DNA from 3 places in the Streptomyces sp. NPDC050147 genome. Region 2 is predicted to be linked to each of the others. Evidence: riboswitches for the same ligand, from Rfam matches in the RefSeq annotation. Region 2 holds a riboswitch; each other region holds the start of a gene.
The links. A riboswitch is a leader RNA that binds a small molecule or an ion and turns the genes downstream of it on or off. The one in region 2 is predicted to bind thiamine pyrophosphate.

Region 1 (7,871 bases), on a different contig from region 2:
CACGACCCGTGTGCCGGCGCGGTCGCGGCCGACCGGCTGCTCGCCCGGCCCGACCGGCCCGACGCCGTCTACGGCCTCTTCGACCCGAACGGCACCGATCTCCTCGCGGCCGCCCGCCGGTACGGACTGCGCGTCCCGGACGACCTGCTGCTGGTGTGCTGCAGCGAGTCCACGGTCTACGCCACCACCGAACCGCCCATCACCACCCTCTCGCTCAAACCGCGGCGCATCGGCACGGCCGTCGTCCAGCTGCTCATCGACGCCATCGAAGGCCTGGATTCTGGCCGGCCGGTCGAGCAGGTGATACCGACGGAGCTGATCGTGCGCACCTCGTCCGAGCGACGTCCACCGCGTACGACGGTCAGCCCACCCCGCTCACCCGAACCCGGTTGAGCGGCCCGCCCCCCGGGGAGAACCCCGTCAACAGGTCGTCAACCGGCTGCCAACCGGTTGCCCACCGGCCTTCGACCAGCACTACCGGACACGTCCCGGTCGTGACCTGGGGGGAAACCCCTACCCAATTCGGGAGAAAACCTCGGTGAACTGGGGTTCAGCACTGATTCACCACCCCTGGTGCACCACACAGTGCGAGCCGCATTCCTATGATGGGCGGACGACACCGAGGGCCGCTGCGACCAGGCAGTCCGATCTCGGTGCAGATGCGGCGCAATGGTGGTGGAGGGGTCGATGACTCAGGGGGCCGGTCAGGGACCCGATGTGCGGACGGCGACGTTGCGCGACTTCCGCGTTCCGGCGTACGTCCATGAGACCGGTCCGGTCCAGGGGGACCCGGCGGGCGCAGCGGTTCCGGGCGCCCCCGGGCAGGCCCCCGGGACGCTGGACGACGGCTATACCCCCACTCAGCGCGACCTGCCCGTCATCAACCGCGGCGACACCGTGCAAGTGGAGGTGCAGGCCATGCCCGAGCCTCCACAGGCGCCGGCGACCGACGAACACGGTCCGCTGTACGTGGTGGGTGATGTGCACGGCTATCTGGACGAGCTGCTCGCGGCCCTCCAGGAGCAGGGCCTCATCGACGCCGAAGGCGACTGGTCCGCGGGCAACGCGCGCCTGTGGTTCCTCGGCGACTTCACCGACCGCGGCCCGGACGGCATCGGCGTCATCGACCTCGTGATGCGCCTGTCCGCCCAGGCGGCGGCCGCGGGCGGCTACTGCAAGGCGCTGATGGGCAACCACGAGCTGCTCCTGCTCGGCGCGAAGCGGTTCGGCGACACCCCGGTCAACTCGGGAGCCGGTACGGCCACCTTCCAGGCCGCCTGGCTCCTGAACGGCGGCCAGAAGACCGACATGGAGCGCCTGGAGGACCACCATCTGCAGTGGATGGCCCGTCTCGACGCGATCGAGGCGGAGGACGGGCATCTCCTGATGCACTCCGACACGACCGCCTATCTGGATTACGGCGACTCGATCGAAGCCGTGAACGACACGGTCCGCGAGACCCTCACGCGCAATGACGCCGACGAGTGCTGGGACCTCTTCCGGAAGTTCACCAAGCGTTTCGCCTTCCGCGACGAGTCGGGCCCCCAGGCCGTACGCGAACTCCTCGACATGTACGGCGGCCATCGCGTCGTGCATGGCCACAGCCCCATCCCGTATCTGCTCGGCGATGTCGGCTCCGAGGACGACTCGGACGGCGGCGGTCCCGTCATCGAGGGCCCGCACATCTACGCAGGCGGCCTGGCCATCGCCATGGACGGCGGCGTGACCATGGCCGGAAAGCTGCTGGTCTGCCAACTTCCCTTGGATAACTGAGCGTTCGCGGGGCAGGCGCACCAATACAGGATCACGCTGGCCAGGGGGTCTATTTCTGGAAACCCCCTGTCACCGCGTGCCTTCACGGCTCTACCATCGGCTTATCCGTAGCAGGCTCCCCTCCGTTTCTGCCCGACGGCTCGCACCCATGCGAGCCCCAAGCCCTACGGAGCATCGGGGGATGCACATGAACAGCGCTCCACACCTGCTCAATGAGGACCGCCCCGAGTACGAGCGGATCCTCGATGAGGCGCTGCGCACGGCACCGACTCGTCCTGATCTCGCCGCGGTGGGCGAGCGGCTCAATCCCGAGCAGCTGCGCACCATGGCCCTGAACGCCACTGCGCTGATCACTGCCGCCGCCACGACCGAATACACGCACTATGTGAAGGTCCGCGAAGAACTGCGCGAAAGCGGATCTGCCGCACCATCCATCCGGGAGCGGAGCACCGAGGGTCCGGCGGAAGCCGGCTCCGGCGGCATCGGTCTCGCCACCACGATGGGGGAGGTCACCACCCAGGCTTCAGGGGCGGGGGCCATCGCCGTCGTCGCGGTGCTCGCACCGGTTCTCGCCGGGGCGGCCGCCGCGATCTTCCTGCTCGTGGGCTACATCCTGAAGATGCTCAACCCCGAGCCCGCCTTCGCGGAAACCCTGCTCACGGCAGGGTGGCTGTTCGGCGCGCTCACCGCAGGGGCCATCCTGATCGCCGCGATCGGCCTGCTCCTGACCGCCCTGCGCAACGGCGCCACGTCGCTCCAGGCCGGTCCGTACGGAGAACGGAACGAGGAGGTGGTTCGCGCCAGGGAAGCCTGGAGCGAGGCACTCATGGAGCGCGGCATCCTGCCGTTCCTGCGGGAGGCGCTCGCGGACCCGGGGACGGCGCACGCCGCTCGTACACCGTCGCCGGGCCCAGGCAACCGCATGCCGCAACTCGGCTACAACAGGCCGGGGTTCAGCAGCCCGGAGGGCGGCCCGGCGGCGGGACCGCGCCCGAGTTTCTCGAGCCCGGACTTCTCGAGCCCGGACTTCGGCGGTCCCGACCACAAGCCGGAGTAGTACGCGACGCTGCTTCGGGCGGGCGTGCTGCCCGCCCGAAGCACGGCGCGTGCCGGTATCGGTCAGTCGGCGATGGGCAGGTACACGCGGTTTCCGGCTGCCGCGAACTCCTTGGACTTCTGCTCCATGCCCGCCTCGATCTCGCCCCGCGTACCGCCGTGTTCACGCCGGATGTCGTGCGAGATCTTCATGCTGCAGAACTTCGGCCCGCACATCGAGCAGAAGTGTGCTGTCTTCGCGGGCTCCGCCGGCAGCGTCTCGTCGTGGAACTCCCGTGCCGTGACGGGGTCCAGGGCCAGGTTGAACTGGTCCTCCCAGCGGAACTCGAAGCGTGCGTCCGAGAGCGCGTCGTCCCAGTCCTGGGCGCCCGGGTGCCCCTTGGCGAGGTCCGCCGCGTGCGCCGCGATCTTGTACGTGATGACTCCGGTCTTCACGTCATCACGGTTGGGCAGGCCCAGGTGCTCCTTGGGCGTGACGTAGCAGAGCATCGCCGTGCCCCACCAGCCGATCATCGCGGCGCCGATGCCGGAGGTGATGTGGTCGTACGCGGGCGCGATGTCGGTGGTCAGCGGGCCGAGGGTGTAGAACGGCGCCTCCTCGCAGATCTCCTGCTGAAGGTCGATGTTCTCCTTGATCTTGTGCATCGGGACGTGACCCGGGCCCTCGATCATGGTCTGTACGTTATGACGCTTGGCGATCGTGTTGAGTTCCCCGAGGGTGCGCAGCTCGGCGAACTGCGCCTCGTCGTTGGCGTCCGCGATCGAACCGGGGCGCAGACCGTCGCCGAGCGAGTACGTCACGTCGTACGAGGCGAGGATCTCGCAGAGCTCCTCGAAGTTCTCGTAGAGGAAGCTCTCCTTGTGGTGCGCGAGACACCAGGCCGCCATGATCGAGCCACCGCGCGAGACGATGCCGGTCTTGCGGTTGGCGGTCAGCGGGACGTACGGAAGGCGCACGCCCGCGTGCACCGTCATGTAGTCCACGCCCTGTTCGGCCTGCTCGATGACCGTGTCCTTGTAGATCTCCCAGGTCAGCGCCTCGGCCTGGCCATCGACCTTCTCCAGGGCCTGGTAGAGCGGCACGGTCCCGATGGGGACGGGGGAGTTGCGCAGGACCCACTCGCGGGTGGTGTGGATGTTGCGCCCGGTGGACAGGTCCATGACCGTGTCGGCGCCCCACTTGGTCGCCCAGGTCATCTTGTCCACCTCCTCCTCGATGGAGGAGGTGACCGCGGAGTTGCCGATGTTGGCGTTGACCTTCACCAGGAACTTCTTGCCGATGATCATCGGCTCGATCTCCGGGTGGTTGACGTTGGCGGGGATCACCGCCCGGCCCGCGGCGACCTCGGCGCGCACGACCTCGGGGTCGAGGTTCTCGCGGATCCCGATGAACTCCATCTCGGGCGTGATCTCGCCACGGCGGGCGTACGCGAGCTGTGACACCGCCTGGCCCCCGCGGCCCCGGCGCGGCTGGCGCGGACGGCCGGGGAAGACCGCGTCGAGGTTCTTCAGGCCTCCGCGCGGCGAGGTGTGCTTGATCCCGTCGTCCTCGGGGCGGGGCGGGCGGCCCACGTACTCCTCGGTGTCGCCGCGGGCGATGATCCAGTTCTCGCGCAGCGGCGCGAGGCCCCTGCGGACGTCGGTGTCGATGGACTCGTCGGTGTACGGCCCCGAAGTGTCGTACAGGGTCACGGCCTTGCCGTTGGTGAGGTGCACCTGGCGGACCGGCACCCGCAGGTCGGGGCGCGAGCCCTCGACGTACGCCTTGTGCCAGCCGATGGACTTCCCGGCCTCCGCCTCGACGGTGTTCTCGTCGCTGCTGGAGGCAGGCGTGCGTGCGTCCGATGTGGTCATGAGACCTACTCCCTACGCCGGCATTACCCGGTAACAGGTTCGGCGGTCGACGCAGCGGATTCCGTACGGCTCGTGCACTTTTTGTGCCGCTTCGTACGGAGTTCAGCGCCCTCTCAGCCCGGTGCTCCGAGCTCCCGCGATTGCAAAGGTGACACCACGCTAGCGTCATGTCGGGCGCGCTGAACAGAGGGCCCCCTCCGTTCTTGCGATGATCGGTCAGTGACCACCACACAGCCGCCGTCCCAGCCGCCCGTCCCGAACCGTCCCCCGGACCCGCACGGGCACTCCCACAGCCACGGTCCTGCCGCGCCGGTATCGAAGCATCTGCGCAAGGTCATCGCCGCCGTGCTGATTCCTTTCGCCACGGCGGTGGTCGTGGGCCTCGCGGTGCTCTGGCCCGGCGGCGCGCCCGGCCATGAGCGCACCGGAGTCGGCTTCGACCGCCAGACCCAGTCGGCCGACGTGACGAAGGTGCAGGAGCTCCCCTGCAAGGACGTGAACGCCTCACAGACCCCGCCCAACGGTGACACCTCCACCGCCGAAGGGCAGTCCGCGGAGTCCCGCGCGAAGGGCATCTGCAAGAAGGCGACGATCGAGGTGACCAGCGGCAAGGACAAGGGCCGCACCTTCACCGAGATCGTCCAGCCGGACTCACCGCGGCAGTTGCGCCAGGGCCAGCAGGTGGTGGTCGCCTACGAGCCCACGGCCCCCGAGGCGCTGCAGTACGCGGTCACCGACGTGAACCGCAAGTTCCCCATGGCGCTGCTCGCCGGGATCTTCGCGCTCGCCGTCGTCGTGGTGGGACGGCTGCGCGGCGTCATGGCCCTGGTCGCCCTGGCGTTGAGCTTCCTGGTCCTGACGTTCTTCATCCTGCCGGCGATCCTGCAGGGCTCGAACCCGCTGGTCGTGGCGGTGATCGGGGCCAGCGCCATCATGCTGATCGCGCTCTACCTGTGCCACGGCCTCACAGCGCGTACGTCGGTCGCGGTCCTCGGCACGCTGATCTCACTGCTCCTCATCGGACTGCTCGGTTCGCTCTTCATCGGCTGGGCCTCGCTGACCGGCAACACGGACGACAACACCGGCCTGATCCACGGCCTGTACCCGTCCATCGACATGAGCGGCCTGTTGCTCGCCGGCGTCATCATCGGCTCCCTCGGCGTGCTCGACGACGTGACGGTGACGCAGACGTCCGCGGTCTGGGAACTGCACCAGGCCAACCCCACGATGGGGTGGCGCGGTCTGTACGGCGCCGCCATCCGCATCGGCCGCGACCACATCGCCTCGGTCGTCAACACCCTGGTGCTTGCCTACGCGGGCGCCGCGCTGCCCCTGCTGCTGCTCTTCTCCATCGCCCAGAGCAGCGTGGGCACCGTGGCCAACAGCGAGCTGGTGGCCGAGGAGATCGTGCGCACGCTGGTCGGCTCGATCGGCCTGGTCGCCTCTGTGCCGGTGACGACAGCGCTCGCGGCCCTGGTGGTCTCGGCTGACCGTTCGGCCGCCACAGCCCGGCCAGCGGGCGCGAACCACCCGGGAGGCACGAACCCCCCGGGCGCCACCGACGCGCACGGAGACGGTGCCACCCGCACGACTCCCGCCCCCAAGCAGAGCCGCGGCGGAAAGGGCCGCCGCCGCAAGGCCTGAACGGAAGAGGTGCCGCCGGAAGGCCAGGGCGTGCGGAAGGGACGCCGCCGCAAGGCCAGACCGGCCGATGCCGCAAGGCCAGAGCGGCCGATGCCACGAAATGCAGCAATCTGCCGTACGGCTGCGCCACTTGTCCTCCGGAGTCAGCCCGCGCTCTGCTCCTCGGCGAGGATCCGGTCCAGCGCCTCGTCCAGGTGTGTATCGAAGTCGGCGAGCGCCCGCTCCTGCCCCAGCGGAACCAGCTTGTCCGTACGGTCCAGGAAGGCGAGCAGCGGCGGAATCCCCACCCGGAACAGCGCCTGGTCCGTGGCGACCTGGAGCCGGATGAGCACCTCGTCCAGCAGCTCCGGGTCGGTGGGGGCGATGTGCACGTCCCCGTCACCGCACGCCCCGCCCACCCCGTCGACCAACAGCTCGCGACCGAAGGCCCAGGTCACCGGCGCGTCTCCGGGGAGGTGAAAGGTCAGCCGGACGGCGTAGGGATCGTCGGTTTCATATCGCAGCTCCACCGGGATGCGAAACGACAACTCCTCGGAAACGAGGAAGCTCATCATGACCTCTGCCTGGACCGACTCGCGCATCGCCCGCCTACCCCGTCGCTAAAGCTCGACTGGCCAGGAACCAACTCCCTGACACTCATGGCATCTTGCTTAACGTACACATCAGATCACAAGGAGTGAGTTTTCAGATGCTGATAGAGAAAGCAAGTGTCCTTAACAGTCTTCCGATCTCGCCCTGCAAACGCTCGGCGGCGGGGAGCAGTCGGTCCGCCTGAGAGACCGGGACGGAAATCGCCATCGTGGCAGCCGTGTTACCCACAGTGATCGGAATCGCCGCGCAAACCGTCCCCAATGCGTACTCCTGCCGCTCCACCACGGGCTGCATCCGGCCCATCGCGTCGAGGCGGCGGATGAGAGTGCGGTCGTCACGGACCGAGTAGCGGGTGACCGACTGCACCGGATAGCGGGAGAGGTGGTCCTGCCGCTGTTCGTCGTCGAGTTGGGAGAGCAGACATTGCCCGATCGCATGGGCGTGTCCGGTCTCGCGGAAGTCGGCCCATTCCTCCACCGCCGGATTCCCCGGCGTGTCGGCGACGGCAACGACCTCGATCTCGCCCTCGCGATAGACGGCGAAGTACACCGGCACGCCGATCGCGTCCCGCCAGTGCTCCAGGGCCTCACCGATCATGCCGCGACGATTCTGCTGTGCCCCGCTCGCACTCAGCCGCTCGGCCGCCTCGCCGAGCACGAACAGGCCCTTCTCCCGGCTCAGGTAGCCCTCGTGCGTCAGCGTCCGCAGCAGGTGATACGCCGTGGGCAGTGCGAGCCCGGCCTCCCGGGCCAACTGCTTGGCCGGCGCCCCCTCCTGGTGCGCGGAAGCGGCTTCCAGCAGACGCATCGCCCGCTGCACCGAGCCAATGAGAGTGGGCGCGGTGGCAGTTGAGGTCGACACGGCCGACGTCGCCGCGTACGCGGGGTCGTTGGACGAGATATCGGCGGGTGTGGCGTCAACCGTGGCCAAGGTTCACTCCCGAAAACGCGTGG
Region 2 (7,871 bases):
GCTGCTGGGGGACCCAGACGCCGCCGGGCGGCGTGTCGTTGTACGTCCCGGCCCCGCTGCCGTAGGGATCGGGGCCGGGGTAGGGCGCGTACTGCTCCTGGCCGCCGTACGTGTCGTAGCTCTGCTGGCCGCCGTACGACTGCGTCCCGATGTACGGGTCGGAGTACGCGGCGTACTGCTGCTGCCCCGTCTCGCCGTACGCGTACGGCTGCTGGGGGTCGTAGCTCGCGGTGGCGTACGTGTCGTAGCCGCTGTCCGCGGCGGCCGACTGCTGCTCTGCGTACGCCGCGTCGCTGTAGACGCCGTACTGCCCGGTGTCGTCGGGCAGCGGCTCCGGCGCGTAGACCCCGGTGCCGGGGGGCGTCTCGGGCGGCGGTCCGGCGGGGCCCGCCTCCTCGTACTCCAGGTCGGAGACCTGGAGCGTCGGCTCCTGGGAAGCCTCGGCGCCCCGCGGCTTCGTCTTGCGGCGCTTGCTCAGGCCGGGCTGGCCGCCGAGCGCCCAGCCGGTCGAGAAGCCACGGCGGAAGGAGAGCGTCACGTACGTCTGCCCGGTGGCGAAGGCGATCGCGCCCGCCCCGATGACGGGCACCGACGGCAGCAGCACGCCGATGACCACGCCGAGGAAGCCGCCGAAGGCGAGCAGCCGCCAGCGCAGCCGCGCCTTGTACTGCAGCAGCACTTCGCCGAGCAGCCACAGCGCGACGCATCCGAACGCGATGTAGAGGACCGTCCAGCCCATGTACGCCCCTCTCCCCACGGCCGCCGCCCTCAGGGGTACGACCGGTCAGGTCTGCGGGTGATGCAGACCCAGATTCTCGTAAATTTCCAGCGTCGCCGTGGAGTTGTTCAGCGTGATGAAGTGCAGCCCCGGCACACCCTCGTCAAGGAGTCGCGCGCAGAACTCCGTCGCGAACTCGATGCCAATGGAGCGTACAGCCGCCGGATCGTCTTTGGCTGTGAGGATGCGCTCTTTGAGCGCCGGGGGGAAGGAAGCGTTGCTGAGCTGGGGCAGCCGCTCCAGCATGCGCACGTTCGTCACCGGCATGATCTCCGGGATGATCGGCGTCGAACAGCCCGCCGCCTCGACCCGGTCACGAAGCCGCAGATACTCCTCCGGGTAGAAGAACATCTGTGTGATCGCGTAGTCGGCGCCGGCGCGGCACTTGTCGACGAAGTGCCGGACGTCGGTGTCCCAGTCGGGCGAGCGCGGATGCATCGCGGGGAAGGCCGCGACGCCCACGCAGAAGTCGCCCGACTCCTTGATCAGCCGGACCAGTTCGGCGGCGTAGGTCAGGCCCTCGGGGTGCTTGACCCAGTCGGCGAGGGGGTCGCCGGGCGGGTCGCCGCGGACCGCGAGCATGTTCCTGATGCCGGCGTCCGCGTACTGCCCGATGATGTTGCGCAGTTCGGCCACGGAGTGGTCGACCGCGGTGAGGTGGGCGACCGGCGTGAGCGTCGAGTCGGCGACGATCTGCTGCGTCTCCTTGACCGTGCCCGCGCGCGTCGAGCCGCCCGCTCCGTACGTCACGGAGACGAAGCTGGGGGCCACCGCCTCGACCCGGCGCAGCGCGTTCCACAGGTTCCGCTCGCCCTTCGGGGTCTTCGGCGCCGAGAACTCGAACGAGTACGTCGTCTTGCCGGTCGCGAGCATGTCGCGCACGGTGCGTGCGCGATCAGTTCTGGTGGAAGCAGTGCCTAGGGCCATACGGGCAGGTTAGCGACGGGGCACCACTACCGGCCAATCCCCGTCCACCCTGCGGACAGCCTCGCCGAAGGTTGGCCGAAGATCGCCGATCAGGCCGTACGCAGCCGCTTCGCGAAGTCGGCGGCCGCGGCCCCCGGATCGTCCGCCTCCGTGATCGCCCGTACGACGACGACGCGGCGGGCGCCCGCTTCGAGCACCTGGTCGAGGTTGCCCGCGTCGATGCCGCCGATGGCGAACCACGGGCGGTCCGTGCCGAGCGAGGCCGTGTACCGGACGAGGTCGAGCCCGGGGGCGTGCCGGCCGGGCTTGGTGGGGGTCGGCCAGCAGGGGCCGGTGCAGAAGTAGTCCACGCCGTCCTGCGTCGCCGCGGCGGCGGCCTCGGTGTCCGCGTGCGTGGAGCGGCCGATGAGAACGTCCTGGCCGAGGACGGCGCGGGCCGCGGGCACGGGCAGGTCGCCCTGTCCCAGGTGCAGCACGTCGGCGCCGATGGCGTGCGCGACGTCCGCGCGGTCGTTCACCGCGAGGAGCTTGCCGTGCCGGCGGGCGGCGTCGGCGAAGACCTGGAGGTGTTCGAGCTCCTCGGCGGCCTCCATGCCCTTGTCCCGCAGCTGCACGATGTCGACGCCGCCGCCGAGGACGGCGTCGAGGAACTCGGGGAGGTCTCCCTGGCGCTTGCGGGCGTCCACACACAGGTAGAGGCGGGCGTCGGCGAGCTGCTCGCGGGCAGGCTTGGTGGCCATGGAAGAGGTCCCCCCGGTCGTCGGTGGCCCGCGGGCCACGCGTCCCCGGAGGGACGCGCGGCCCGCGCGCGACGGTTTTCCGTTTCGGTCAGACGGCGAGCGCCTGGGCGCGGCGCTTCACCTCCGTGCCGCGATTCTCGCTCAGGGCCTGCGCGGGGGTGCCGGGCAGGGTCGGGTCGGGAGTGAAGAGCCACTCCAGCATCTCTTCGTCGCTGAAGCCGTCGTCCCGCAGGAGCGTCAGGGTGCCGGTGAGGCCCTTGACGATCTTGTCGCCGTCGATGAAGGCGGCCGGCACCGCGAGCGCGCGGTTCTCACCACGGCGCACGGCGATCAGCTGGCCCTCCTTGACCAGCTGGCGCACACGCGTCACCTCGACGTCGAGCATTTCTGCGATGTCGGGAAGGTGGAGCCACTCGGGGACGAGAGCATCAGTCTTTGCGTCAATCTCGGTCACGGGGTCAAGCGTATCTCCGGGCACCGACAACGGCCGAGCAGAGGCTCCGGTCGTGCGGCACCGCTACGGCCGCAGTGCCTTCTTCAGCGGAACCGAGGGGTCCGACGCCAGCTCGGCGGAGAGGCGGGCGCTCGCCTCGATCAGTTTGCGGCCCTGCGCCAGGTCCCTGGGGCGGCCCACCGCGAGGACGGCCACCAGGGCCCCCTGCCGCAGCCAGCACACGGTCCAGGCCACGCCCGAGGGGTCACCGCGCCACACCAGCTCGTCGGCGGACGCGTGATGGCCCGCGTACTGGACGAAGCGGCCGAACTGCTCGGACCAGAAGTACGGGACGGGGTCGTACGCCGAAGGGGTCTCGCCGATGATGTTCGCCGCCGCCGTGCGCGGCCCCTGGAGGGCGTTGTCCCAGTGGTGGACGAGGAGACGCTCGCCATATCTTCCCGAAGGGAAGGAGGCGCAGTCGCCGACCGCGTACACATCGGGCTCCGACGTGCGCAGGTGGTCGTCGGCGAGGATCTCCCGGTGGGCGCCCAGCGCGATGCCGGAGTCCGCGAGCCATCCCGTGGCGGGGCGTGCGCCGATGCCGACGACCACCGCGTCCGCGGGCAGCCGGGTGCCGTCGGCCAGGAGCACACTGCCGGGCTCGACGCGGTCCACGCGCGCGCCGGTGCGCAGTTCGGCGCCGGAGTCGGCGTACCAGGCCGCCATCGGGGCGGCGACCTCCGCGGGCAGCGCCCCGGCCAGCGGTCGCTCCGCGGCCTCGACCACGGTGACCGAGCAGCCCGCCTCGCGTGCGGCGGTCGCGAACTCGGCGCCGATCCAGCCCGCGCCGACGACCACGATGCGGTGCTGCTCGGCGAGCACGGGCCGCAGCCGCTCGGCGTCGTCGAGCGTGCGCAGCAGGTGGACGCCGGGGACTCCGGAGGCGCCGGGCAGCAGGATCGGTTCGGCGCCGGTGGCGATGACCAGGGCGTCGTAGGGAACCGGGCCGCGGGCGGTGTCCAGTTCGTGGTCCGCCGGGCGGACGCCCGTGACCTCGTGGCCCAGGCTCAGGCCGATGCCGAGCGCCTCGAAGTCGATGTCGAAGGCGGAGCCCTCCGCCTTGCCGAGCAGCACGGCCTTGGACAACGGCGGCCTGTCGTACGGCTGGTGGGGCTCCGCGCCGATCAGGGTGACCGCACCGGCGAACCCCTGCTCGCGCAGGGCCACGGCGGTCTGCACCCCGGCCATCCCCGCGCCGACGATGACCACCCGGCGCTCTTCCTGCCTCTGCTGCTCGCTCACTCGATCACTGTAGGGCGGCGCACGAGGCGTACCTCAGAGCTCGACCAGGAGATCTCTGACACACCGTCACTGCTCATACCCGGACAGCTCCCCCTACTGCCGCCGAACGCCAGGGGCTAGGGTGGCCGGTGCAGAGCACTCGCGGGAGCCCGGACGCACCGGGCTGAGAGGGAGGCTGGACGGCCTCCGACCGTACGAACCTGATCCGGGTCATGCCGGCGAAGGGAGGGGCTGGACACCCATGCATCCACCTACACCACCCCGTACGACGAGCACGACCGATGTCCTTGTCGTCGGGGGCGGCATCATCGGCCTGGTCACGGCCTGGCGGGCGGCACAGCGCGGCCTGTCCGTCGCCGTCGTGGACCCCGAACCCGGCGGCGGCGCGGCGCAGGTGGCCGCGGGCATGCTGGCCGCCGTCACCGAGCTGCACTACGGGGAGCAGACGCTGCTCGGCCTCAATGTGGCCTCCGCGCGGCGCTATCCCGAGTTCGCCGCCGAGCTGACGGAGGCGAGCGGCCGCGAACTCGGCTACCGCGCGTGCGGCACGCTCGCCGTCGCGCTCGACTCCGACGACCGTGCCCATCTGCGCGAGCTGCACACGCTTCAGCAGCAGTCGGGGCTCGCCTCGGAGTGGCTGAGCGGGCGTGAGTGCCGCCGCCTTGAGCCGATGCTCGCGCCGGGCGTCCGGGGCGGCCTCCGGGTCGACGGCGATCATCAGGTCGACCCGCGCAGGCTCGCGGCGGCGCTCCTCGTGGCCTGCGAGCGGGCGGGCGTGGTCTTCCACCACGCGTGGGCGCAGCGTCTGTCGGTGGCCGGCGACCGGGCCACCGGCGTCGTGCTCGCCGACGGCACCGCTCTGGAGGCCGGTCAGACCGTGCTCGCGGCGGGCAGCCTCAGCGGGCGCCTGGCGGGGGTCCCGGAGGGCGTCCTGCCGCCCGTGCGCCCCGTGAAGGGCCAGGTGCTGCGGCTCACGGTGCCGCGGCGGTACGCGCCGTTCCTGAGCCGCACCGTGCGCGCCGTGGTGCGCGGCAGCCACGTCTACCTGGTGCCGCGCGAGAACGGCGAGCTCGTCGTGGGCGCGACCAGCGAGGAGCTCGGCTGGGACACGACGGTCACGGCCGGCGGCGTGTACGAGCTCCTTCGGGACGCCCACGAACTCGTACCCGGCATCACGGAACTGCCGCTGACGGAGACCCGCGCGGGCCTGCGCCCCGGCTCCCCCGACAACGCGCCGCTGCTCGGCCCGACCGCGCTCCCCGGCCTCCAGCTGGCCACCGGGCACTACCGCAACGGCGTCCTGCTGACGCCCGTCACCGGCGACGTACTGGCCCATGCCCTCACCACCGGTGAACTGCCCGACGAAGCGCGGGAGTTCACCCCCCTGCGCTTTGCCGGTAACCCCCTTACGCAGCGTTCCATGGAGCAGCCCGCATGACTCTCCCAGCCGTTACAGCCGTCTCCGTGAACGGAGAAGCACGCGATGTGGCCGCGGGCACCACGCTCGAAGCCCTCGTCGCCACGCTGACCGCGGCCCCCTCCGGGGTCGCCGCCGCGCTCAACGAAACCGTCGTCCCGCGCGCGCGGTGGGCGACCACCCCGCTCGCCGACGGGGACCGCGTCGAGGTCCTCACCGCCGTCCAAGGAGGCTGAACCGACATGGCAGACGACCCCTTCGTCATCGGCGGGCTCACGCTTTCCTCCCGCCTGATCATGGGTACGGGCGGTGCGCCCAGCCTCGACGTGCTCGAACGTTCTCTCGTCGCCTCCGGTACGGAGCTGACGACGGTGGCGATGCGCCGCCTGGATCCCGCAGTGCAGGGCTCGGTGCTCTCCGTCCTCGAGCGGCTCGGCATCCGCGTCCTGCCGAACACGGCGGGCTGCTTCACCGCGGGCGAGGCCGTCCTGACCGCCCGGCTCGCGCGGGAGGCGCTCGGCACCGACCTGGTCAAGCTGGAGGTCATCGCGGACGAGCGCACGCTGCTGCCCGACCCGATCGAGCTCATCGACGCCGCGGAGACTCTCGTGGACGACGGCTTCACGGTCCTCCCGTACACGAACGACGACCCGGTCCTCGCCCGGAAGCTGGAGGACGCGGGGTGCGCGGCGATCATGCCGCTCGGCTCTCCGATCGGGTCCGGGCTCGGCATCCGCAACCCGCACAACTTCCAGCTGATCGTCGAGCGCGCGGGCGTGCCGGTGATCCTGGACGCGGGCGCGGGGACGGCCTCCGACGCGGCGCTCGCCATGGAGCTGGGGTGCGCCGGTGTGATGCTCGCCTCCGCCGTGACGCGGGCGCAGGAGCCGGTCCTGATGGCCGAGGGCATGCGGCACGGGGTCGAGGCGGGGCGGCTCGCGTACCGGGCGGGGCGCATTCCCCGGCGGCACTTCGCCGAGGCGTCGTCGCCCGTGGAGGGGATGGCCCGGCTCGACCCGGAGCGGCCCGCCTTCTGAGCGTCGCGTGCCTGTCACCGCTCGTCGCGTGCCTGTCACAGGTCGGCTGCAGTCGAGGCGCGAGCGTGCCCGGGCGGGCAGCGGTGTCGGCGGTGGCTCGTAGACTCCCTGCGTGGACACGACCCTTCAGGACCCGCTCATCGGGCAGGTGCTCGACGGCCGCTATCGCGTGGACGGGCGCATCGCGGTCGGCGGGATGGCCACGGTCTACCGGGCCGTGGACACCCGCCTCGACCGCGTGCTCGCGCTCAAGGTGATGCACCCCACGCTGGCCGCCGACGTCTCGTTCGTCGACCGCTTCATCCGCGAGGCGAAGTCGATCGCCCGGCTCTCGCACCCGAACGTGGTGGGGGTGTACGACCAGGGCGCCGACGGGGCGTACGTCTACCTCGCGATGGAGTACATCGCCGGATGCACCCTGCGTGACGTGCTCCGCGAGCGCGGCGCCCTGCAGCCGCGCGCGGCCCTCGACATCCTGGAGCCGGTCCTGGCCGCGCTCGGCGCCGCGCACCGCGCCGGCTTCGTGCACCGCGACATGAAGCCGGAGAACGTCCTCATAGGGGACGACGGCCGGGTCAAGGTCGCCGACTTCGGCCTCGTACGCGCGGTGGACACCGTCACGAACACGACCGGTACGGTCCTCGGCACCGTCTCCTATCTCGCTCCCGAGCAGATAGAGCACGGCACGGCCGACACGCGCGTGGATGTGTACGCGTGCGGCGTCGTGCTCTACGAAATGCTGACCGGCGCCAAGCCGCACTCCGGTGAGTCGCCCGCCCAGGTGCTCTACCAACACCTCCACGAGGACGTGCCGCCCCCGTCGGCGGCCGTCCCTGGTCTCGCCGTCGAACTCGACGAGCTGGTGGCTTCCGCCACCGCCCGCACGCCCGATGTCCGTCCGTACGACGCGGTGGCGCTCCTGGGGCAGACCAGGGCGGCGCACGCCGCGCTCTCCGCCGAGCAGCTCGACGCGGTGCCGCCACAGGCACTCGCGGCGGAGTCCGGCCACGACGGTCACGCCGGTCAAGCCGGTCAAGCCGGCCACGACAACTCGGACGACCGCACGAGCGTGATCCCGCGCGCGGGGCGGTCCGTGCAGCTGCCGCTGCCCACGGACGGCGACGAGGACCGGCAGAACCAGCAGGACCAGCTCAACCGCACGAGCATCCTCGCGTCGCCGCCGCCCGCGCCGCCGGCCGCCCCGCGCCGCAGGCTCGCCGATCCGCGCCGCCGC
Region 3 (7,871 bases), on a different contig from region 2:
CAGCGTGTCCCTCAAGAGGCCCAGCTGGACCATGACTTCGGCGCGGTGGCGGTCGTACTCCCATGTCGTCATGGGCCGAACCCTAGGCAGATCCCGCGGCGCCCACACCTCAATAACGCCGCGGCCCCTCTCAGCCCAGAACCCGCCCCGGCCCAGAACCCGGCTCAGCCCAGAACCACGACATCTCCCGCGTCGAACGCGACCCCCACCGTCTCCCCCACCCCAGGCGCGTCCCGCAACGCACAGGCCGCCTCGAGCCGCGGCCCGGTCCGAGGCTCCAGGTGGACGGCGACATGCGTACCCCGGAAGGTGCGCGCCGTCACCACACACGGCAGCCCCTCATCGGCAGGCACGAGCCGCACCCCGGCCGGCCGCACCAGCAGCCGGCACCGTCCGCCCTCCGCGCCCCCAGAGTTCTCCGGCACCGGAACCTTGCCCCAGGCGGTGTCGGCCACGTCACCGGCCACCGTCGCGTCGACGATGTTGTCGAAGCCCAGGAACCGCGCCACGAACTCGTCCGCCGGATGCCGCCAGACCTCAAGTGGCGTACCGGACTGGGCGATCCGCCCGTCCCGCATCACCACGACCCGGTCCCCGAGCGCGAACGCCTCGCCCTGGTCGTGCGTGACCGCAAGGACCGTCGTACCCAACTCGTCGAAGAGCTCGCGGAGTTCGACCACGAGGCGCTCCCGCAGCGAACGGTCGAGCTGCCCGAGCGGTTCATCGAGCATCAGCAACCGCGGCCTCGGCGCGAGCGCCCGCGCGAGAGCCACCCGCTGCTGCTCTCCACCCGAGAGCGAGGCGACAGCCCGGCGCTGGGCACCCGGCAGCCCCACCAGTTCGAGCAACTCGGCCACCCGGTCGGCCTGTTCTCCCCGGGACGCCCCACGCATGCGCAGCCCGAAGGCGACATTGCCCGCTACGTCGCGCTGCGGAAACAGCTGATGGTCCTGGAACATCAGGCCGACCCCACGCTTGTGCGCGGGCACGCCCCGCTGATCGCGGCCGTCGAGCAGAATCCGCCCGGCGTCGAGCTCCTGGAGGCCCGCGACCGCGCGCAGCAGCGTCGACTTGCCGCTGCCGCTGGGCCCGAGGACGCACACGATCTCGTGCTTGTCGACCGCGAGCCCGACCCGGTCGAGCACGGCACGCGCCCCGAACCGCACCGTCGCATCGGCCAGCGTCAGCAGCCCCGCACCCGCGCCTACACCCGCACTCATCAGAACTCCCCAGTCGTCCGGTCGGTACGGAGCCGTTCGAGCAGCAGCAGCGACACCGCGCACACCACCATCAAGATCGTCGAAAGTGCCATCGCCTGCCCGTAGTTGAGCTCGCCCGCCCGCCCCAGGAGCCGCGCCACCGCGACCGGAAGGGTCGGGTTGTCCGGCCGCGCGATGAACACGGTCGCGCCGAACTCCCCCAGGGACACGGCGAAGGCGAACCCGGCGGCGATGAGCAGCGCCCTGCGCACCATCGGCAGGTCGACCTCCCGCCACGCCCGCAGCGGCGAGGCTCCGAGCACGGCGGCCGCCTCACGCAGGCGTCCGTCCACCGCACGCAGGACGGGAAGCATGGTGCGTACGACGAAGGGCACGCCCACCAGCGCCTGCGCGAGCGGCACCAGAATCCACGTCGCCCGCAGGTCCAGCGGCGGCTTGTCCAGTGTGATCAGGAAGCCGAAGCCGACCGTCACCGCGGACACCCCGAGCGGCAGCATCAGCAGCGCGTCGAAGCCGCGCACCAGGCGACCGGCTCTCCGGGTGAGCGCCGCCGCGGCGAGCCCGCCGATCACCAGGGCGATGGCGGTGGCGGCGAGCGCGTACTGCAGCGAATTCCAGACGGCCTCGATCGGCGGGACGAGGAACGCCCCGCCGTCCGCCGATGTCAGCTCCCTGAAGTACGTGAAGCCGTAACCGTCGGGCCCGCTCAGCGACCGCTCGATCAGCACTCCGAGCGGCAGCAGGATCAGCACGGCGATCGTGACCATGACCCCGGCGAGCAGCGTCCACTGCCCCGCGCCGCGCGGTCGCCGCGCGACCGCGGAGGCGTCGACCAGCTTCAGGGCGGTCTCCCGCCTGCGCACGGTCCACGCGTGCACGGCGAGGATCACGCCGACCGCCGCGAACTGCACGATGGTCAGGACGGCGGCCGTCGACAAGTCGAGAAGCTGGGCGGTCTGCCGGTAGATCTCGACTTCGAGCGTGGAGTACGCGGGCCCGCCGAGGATCTGCACGACACCGAACGAGGTGAACGTGAACAGGAAGACCATGAGGGACGCCGCGGCGACCGCGGGACCGAGCGCGGGCAGGGTCACCGTCCGCCAGGCGGTCCACCGCGAGGCGCCGAGCATCCGCGCGGCCTCCTCCTGACGCGGGTCGAGCTGCGACCAGAGCCCGCCGACGGTCCGTACGACAACGGCGTAATTGAAGAAGACATGCGCGAGCAGAATCGCCCACACGGTGGTGTCGAGCCGCACGCCCCACATCTCGTCGAGCAGCCCGCCCCGGCCGAGCAGCGCGAGGAACGCCGTCCCGACGACGACCGTCGGCAGCACGAACGGCACCGTGACGACCGCCCGCAGGATCTGCTTGCCCCTGAACTCGAAGCGCGCGAAGACGTACGCGCCGGGGAGCGCGATCAGCAGCGTGAGCGCGGTCGAGGCGAGCGCCTGCCAGGTGGTGAACCACAGCACGTGCCGGACGTCGGACTGCCCGATGACGTCCGCGATCCGCCCGAACTGCCACTGTCCGCCCACCTTCAGGCCGCGCGCGACGATCGCGGAGACCGGATAGGCGAAGAAGACCGCGAAGAAGGCGACGGGCACGGCCATCAGGCCGAGCCGCGCCGCGCTCCCTCGGGTGGATCCCTTACGGTCCTTGCGGGCCGGGTCCTTTACTTCAGTACGAGCGAGGTCCACGACTTGACCCACTGCTCGCGGTTGTCGGCGATCTTCTTCGGGGCCATGGTCTCCGGCTTGTCGATCTTCGCGCCGTGCTCGACGAACAGCTGGGGCAGCTCGGCGTTCTCGCGCACAGGGTTCACGAACATGTTCAGCGGCATGTCCTCCTGGAACTCGCTGCTGATCAGGAAGTCGAGCAGCGCCTTGCCGCCCTTCTCGTTCCCGGCGTTGCTCAGCAGACCCGCGTACTCGACCTGCCGGAAGCAGGTACCGGTCGCGACGCCGGTCGGCGCCTCCTTGGGCTGCGGCTTGGCGTAGAGCACCTCGACGGGCGGCGACGAGGCGTAGGAGACGACGAGCGGCCGCTCACCCTTGGCCTTCTTGCCGCCCGCGGAGCCGGAGAACTCCTCGTTGTACGCCTGCTCCCAGCCGTCGACGACCTTGACGCCGTTGCTCTTGAGCTTCTTCCAGTAGCCCTGCCAGCCCTCGTCGCCGTACTGGGCGGCGGTGCCGAGCAGGAACCCGAGGCCGGGCGACGAGGTCGAGGCGTTCTCGGTGACCAGCAAGTCCTTGTAGGCGGGCTTGGTCAGATCCTCGAAGGACTTCGGCGGCGCCAGCTTCTTGTCGGCGAAGTACTTCTTGTCGTAGTTGACACAGATGTCGCCACTGTCGACGGGCGTGACCCGGTGCTTGCCCTGATCGACGCGGAACTGCGGAAGAACCTGATCTGAGCCCTTGGCCTCGTACGACTGGAAGAGGCCGTTGTCGAGCGCGCGGGAGAGCAGGGTGTTGTCGACGCCGAAGAAGACATCGCCCTGCGGGTTGTCCTTCGACAGGATCGCCTTGTTCACGGCGGCACCCGCGTCCCCGTCCTTGAGGACGTTGACCTTGTAACCGGAGCTCTTCTCGAACGCCTTCAGTACGTCCTTGGAGACGTTGAAGGAGTCATGGCTGACCAGCGTGACGCTCTTGGAGTCGGCCTTGTCGCCGCTGTCGGACGAGCTGCCGCACGCGGAGAGCGCGACGAGCCCGAGGGCAGCCGCGATCGCGGTGACGGTGATCTTCTTGGTGGTGCTCACTGAGTTCAACTGAGTTCATTCCTCCTGGAGTGACCAGGAAGAGACGCGGCCCTGCCCGCGGACCGGAAGGGGCCGCGGGCAGGGCGCAACAGCTTGAGTGATGACCGAACTTCCTACCCGGAATGACCCGGGCAAGGTTCAGAGGGTCTGCGGCCAACCTGTCCTTGGCTGCCGCACTCTCAGCGCTGTGGCGCTCCCCTGTCGGAATATGAAGATGTCTTCCGGCCAGACTAACGCTCGGACGCGGCGAGCTGACCGCACGCCCCGTCGATCTCCTGACCACGGGTGTCACGAACCGTGACAGGCACCCCATGAGCGGCGATGGCGTCCACGAAGGCCTTCTCGTCCTCCGGCCGCGATGCCGTCCACTTCGAGCCCGGCGTCGGGTTCAGCGGGATCAGGTTCACGTGCACGGGCTTGTTCTTGAGCAGCCGCCCGAGCCGGTCACCGCGCCAGGCGTGGTCGTTGATGTCCCGGATCAGCGCGTACTCGATGGAGAGGCGGCGCCCCGACTTGGCGGCGTACTCCCAGCCCGCCTCAAGCACCTCACGCACGTTCCACCGCGTGTTCACGGGTACGAGGGTGTCGCGGAGCTCGTCGTCGGGCGCGTGCAGCGAGATGGCGAGGCGGCACTTGAAGCCCTCGTCGGCGAACCGGTGGATGGCGGGCACCAGGCCGACCGTCGACACGGTGATGCCGCGCTGCGAGAGACCGACGCCGTCAGGCTCGGGGTCCGTGAGCCTGCGGATGGCACCGGTCACGCGGTTGTAGTTGGCGAGCGGCTCACCCATCCCCATGAAGACGATGTTCGAGAGCCGCGCCGGGCCGCCCGGGATCTCTCCGTCCCTGAGCGCCCGCATCCCGTCCACGATCTGGTGCACGATCTCGGCGGTCGACAGATTCCGGTCGAGTCCGGCCTGCCCCGTCGCACAGAACGGGCAGTTCATCCCGCAGCCGGCCTGCGACGAGATGCACATCGTCACGCGGTCCGGATAGCGCATGAGCACGGACTCGACGAGCGTCCCGTCGAACAGGCGCCACAGCGTCTTGCGGGTGGTGTCGTCGTCACAGCTGATGTGCCGCACCACGGACATCAGCTCGGGAAGCAGCGCTTCCTGGAGCTTTCCGCGCGCACCGGCGGGAATGTCGGTCCACTGCTCCGGGTCGTGCGCGTACCGCGCGAAGTAGTGCTGCGAGAGCTGCTTGGCGCGAAACGGTTTCTCGCCGACGGCGGCGACGGCTTCCTTGCGCTCGGCGGGCGTGAGGTCGGCGAGATGCCGCGGCGGCTTCTTGGCTCCGCGGGGCGCGACGAAGGTGAGTTCTCCGGGTACAGGCATGGTCCATCCAGTGTCGCAGACATACGGCAAGGGGCCCGCCGCCCTGTGGACGACGAGCCCCTCACCTACAAAAGTGCAGGTCAGGCCGAGCCAACGAAGATCACGAGCAGCAACCAGACCACCGGCGCCGTCGGCAGCAGCGAGTCGAGGCGGTCCATGATGCCGCCGTGTCCCGGCAGCAGCGTGCCCATGTCCTTGATGCCGAGGTCACGCTTGATCATCGACTCGCCCAGGTCCCCGAGCGTCGCGCTCGCCGCGACCGCGAGGCCGATGAGCAGCCCCTGCCACCACGTGCCGCCGTCGATCAGGAACTCCATGCACAGCGCGCCACCGGCCATCGCGAACGTCACCGCGCCGAGCAGGCCCTCGCGGGTCTTGCCGGGGCTGATGCGCGGGGCGAGCTTGTGCTTGCCGAAGCGCCAGCCGATCGCGTACGCCCCGGTGTCGCTGACGACGGTCAGCAGCAGGAACGTGAGCACCCGCATGTGGCCGTCGTCCGCGGTGAGCATCATCGCCACGAACGTGGCGAGGAACGGGACGTAGAACGCCGCGAAGACGCCCGCCGTGACGTCCTTCAGATAGCCCTCGGGCGGCTCGGTCATCCGCCAGACGAGCACCGCCAGCGCGGTCAGTGCCATGGCGACCCAGGCGCCCTCGGGGCCGCGGACGTATCCGGCGACGACCATCGCGGCGCCGCCCACCGCGAGCGGGACCAGCGGCGCCTTGATCTCCTTGCGCTCCTGCAGCCGCGAGGTGAGCTCCCAGAGACCGACCACGACGGCGACCACTATGACGCCGATGAAGACGGCCTTCACGATGAAGAGCGACGCGACGATCACCGCGCCGAGCCCCACGCCGACTCCTATGGCCGCCCCGAGATCACGGCCCGCGCTCTTCTTCTGCGGCGCTTGAGGCGCTTGAGGCGCTCGCGGAGCCTCTGGGGCGGGCTGTGATGCGCTGGGCATGGGCTCCTGGGGCACTTCAGGCATGTCAGGCACGATGGGCATGGGCTGCGTCTCTGCTGGATACAGGGCGTCATGCGCATCGTACGCGGGACCTGCCGGGGCAGCCCCTTGAGCAGGGCCCTGGTCGGGCGGCCCCCAGTACCCGGTTCTGGGAGGCGCCCCCCAGGAAGAGTCGTTCACGGATCGGATTCCTCAGTCCTCAGACTTCGAGCCCTCAGACCTCGAGCAGCTCGGCTTCCTTGTGCTTGAGCAGCTCGTCCACCTGAGCGACGTACTTCGCGGTGGTGTCGTCGAGCTCCTTCTCCGCGCGACGCCCCTCGTCCTCGCCGATGTCGCCGTCCTTCACCGCCTTGTCGATCGCTTCCTTGGCCTTGCGGCGGATGGAGCGGATCGAGATCTTGGAGTCCTCGGCCTTGGTCTTGGCGACCTTGATGTACTCCTTGCGGCGGTCCTGCGTCAGCTCGGGGAACGTCACCCGGATGATGTTTCCGTCATTGCCGGGGTTGACGCCGAGGTCGGAGTCGCGGATCGCCTGCTCGATGTTGCGCAGCGCGCTCTTGTCGAACGGGGTCACCACGGCCATCCGCGGCTCGGGCACCGAGAACGAGGCCAGCTGATTGATCGGCGTAAGGGCGCCGTAGTAGTCGGCCACGATCTTGTTGAACATCGCCGGGTGCGCACGGCCTGTGCGAATCGCGGCGAAGTCCTCCTTGGCGACCACGACGGCCTTCTCCATCTTCTCCTCGGCCTCGAGGAGGGTCTCTTCGATCACCACTTGCTCCTGCGTGTTGTGAGTGGGCTGGGGGCGCCCCCACACGGTGAAGTAGGGGGAGTCCATGGGGTGTCGGCTGCGTCGCGTCTCTTTCCCTGCACCGTGTCCGACCGGCAGGGCTTTGTCCATCCCTCGGGGAGTGCCCGAGATCAGGCGCGGTTGCCCTCGTCGCCCACGAGTGTGCCGATCTTCTCACCCTTGACGGCACGCGCGATATTGCCGGCGGAGAGCAACTCGAAGACCAGGATGGGCAACTTGTTGTCGCGGCACAGCGTGATGGCGGTCATGTCGGCGACCTTCAGGTCGCGGGTGATGACCTCGCCGTAGCCGAGCGCGTCGTACTTCACCGCGTCCGGGTTGGTCTTGGGGTCGGAGTCGTAGACCCCGTCGACGCCGTTCTTGCCCATGAGCAGGGCCTCGGCGTCGATCTCCAGGGCGCGCTGCGCCGCCGTCGTGTCGGTGGAGAAGTACGGCATGCCCATGCCGGCACCGAAGATGACCACGCGGCCCTTCTCCAGGTGCCGCACGGCGCGCAGCGGGATGTACGGTTCCGCGACCTGGCCCATCGTGATGGCGGTCTGCACGCGGCACTCGATGCCTTCCTTCTCCAGGAAGTCCTGGAGGGCGAGGCAGTTCATGACCGTGCCGAGCATGCCCATGTAGTCGGAGCGGGCCCGGTCCATGCCGCGCTGCTGCAGCTCGGCGCCGCGGAAGAAGTTGCCGCCGCCGATGACGGCCGCGATCTGGGCGCCGTCACGGACGACCGCGGCGATCTCCTTGGCGATCGCGTGCACCACATCGGGGTCGACGCCAAGGCCG

Region 1: another riboswitch for thiamine pyrophosphate. It lies ahead of thiC (phosphomethylpyrimidine synthase ThiC); the one in region 2 lies ahead of thiO (glycine oxidase ThiO).
Region 3: another riboswitch for thiamine pyrophosphate. It lies ahead of AB0I94_RS18670 (thiamine ABC transporter substrate-binding protein); the one in region 2 lies ahead of thiO (glycine oxidase ThiO).

What each region holds. Positions count from the first base shown of each region.
Region 1 covers NZ_JBFALJ010000010.1:68,399-76,269, reverse strand. The annotation lists gene AB0I94_RS17480 (LacI family DNA-binding transcriptional regulator) at 1-393, shown strand, start outside; gene AB0I94_RS17475 (metallophosphoesterase) at 688-1,773, shown strand; gene AB0I94_RS17470 (hypothetical protein) at 1,955-2,830, shown strand; gene thiC (phosphomethylpyrimidine synthase ThiC) at 2,893-4,683, opposite strand; TPP riboswitch at 4,676-4,831, opposite strand; gene AB0I94_RS17460 (YibE/F family protein) at 4,903-6,327, shown strand; gene AB0I94_RS17455 (SsgA family sporulation/cell division regulator) at 6,471-6,908, opposite strand; gene AB0I94_RS17450 (IclR family transcriptional regulator C-terminal domain-containing protein) at 7,012-7,737, opposite strand.
Region 2 covers NZ_JBFALJ010000001.1:163,529-171,399, forward strand. The annotation lists gene AB0I94_RS00730 (hypothetical protein) at 1-739, opposite strand, end outside; gene metF (methylenetetrahydrofolate reductase [NAD(P)H]) at 785-1,705, opposite strand; gene thiE (thiamine phosphate synthase) at 1,795-2,445, opposite strand; gene AB0I94_RS00745 (Rv2175c family DNA-binding protein) at 2,534-2,899, opposite strand; gene AB0I94_RS00750 (FAD-dependent oxidoreductase) at 2,963-4,183, opposite strand; TPP riboswitch at 4,315-4,427, shown strand; gene thiO (glycine oxidase ThiO) at 4,425-5,621, shown strand; gene thiS (sulfur carrier protein ThiS) at 5,618-5,836, shown strand; gene AB0I94_RS00765 (thiazole synthase) at 5,843-6,637, shown strand; gene pknB (Stk1 family PASTA domain-containing Ser/Thr kinase) at 6,750-7,871, shown strand, end outside.
Region 3 covers NZ_JBFALJ010000011.1:87,187-95,057, forward strand. The annotation lists gene AB0I94_RS18655 (maleylpyruvate isomerase family mycothiol-dependent enzyme) at 1-72, opposite strand, end outside; gene AB0I94_RS18660 (ABC transporter ATP-binding protein) at 165-1,220, opposite strand; gene AB0I94_RS18665 (iron ABC transporter permease) at 1,220-2,830, opposite strand; gene AB0I94_RS18670 (thiamine ABC transporter substrate-binding protein) at 2,893-3,978, opposite strand; TPP riboswitch at 4,071-4,188, opposite strand; gene rlmN (23S rRNA (adenine(2503)-C(2))-methyltransferase RlmN) at 4,209-5,315, opposite strand; gene AB0I94_RS18680 (phosphatidate cytidylyltransferase) at 5,396-6,460, opposite strand; gene frr (ribosome recycling factor) at 6,495-7,052, opposite strand; gene pyrH (UMP kinase) at 7,202-7,871, opposite strand, start outside.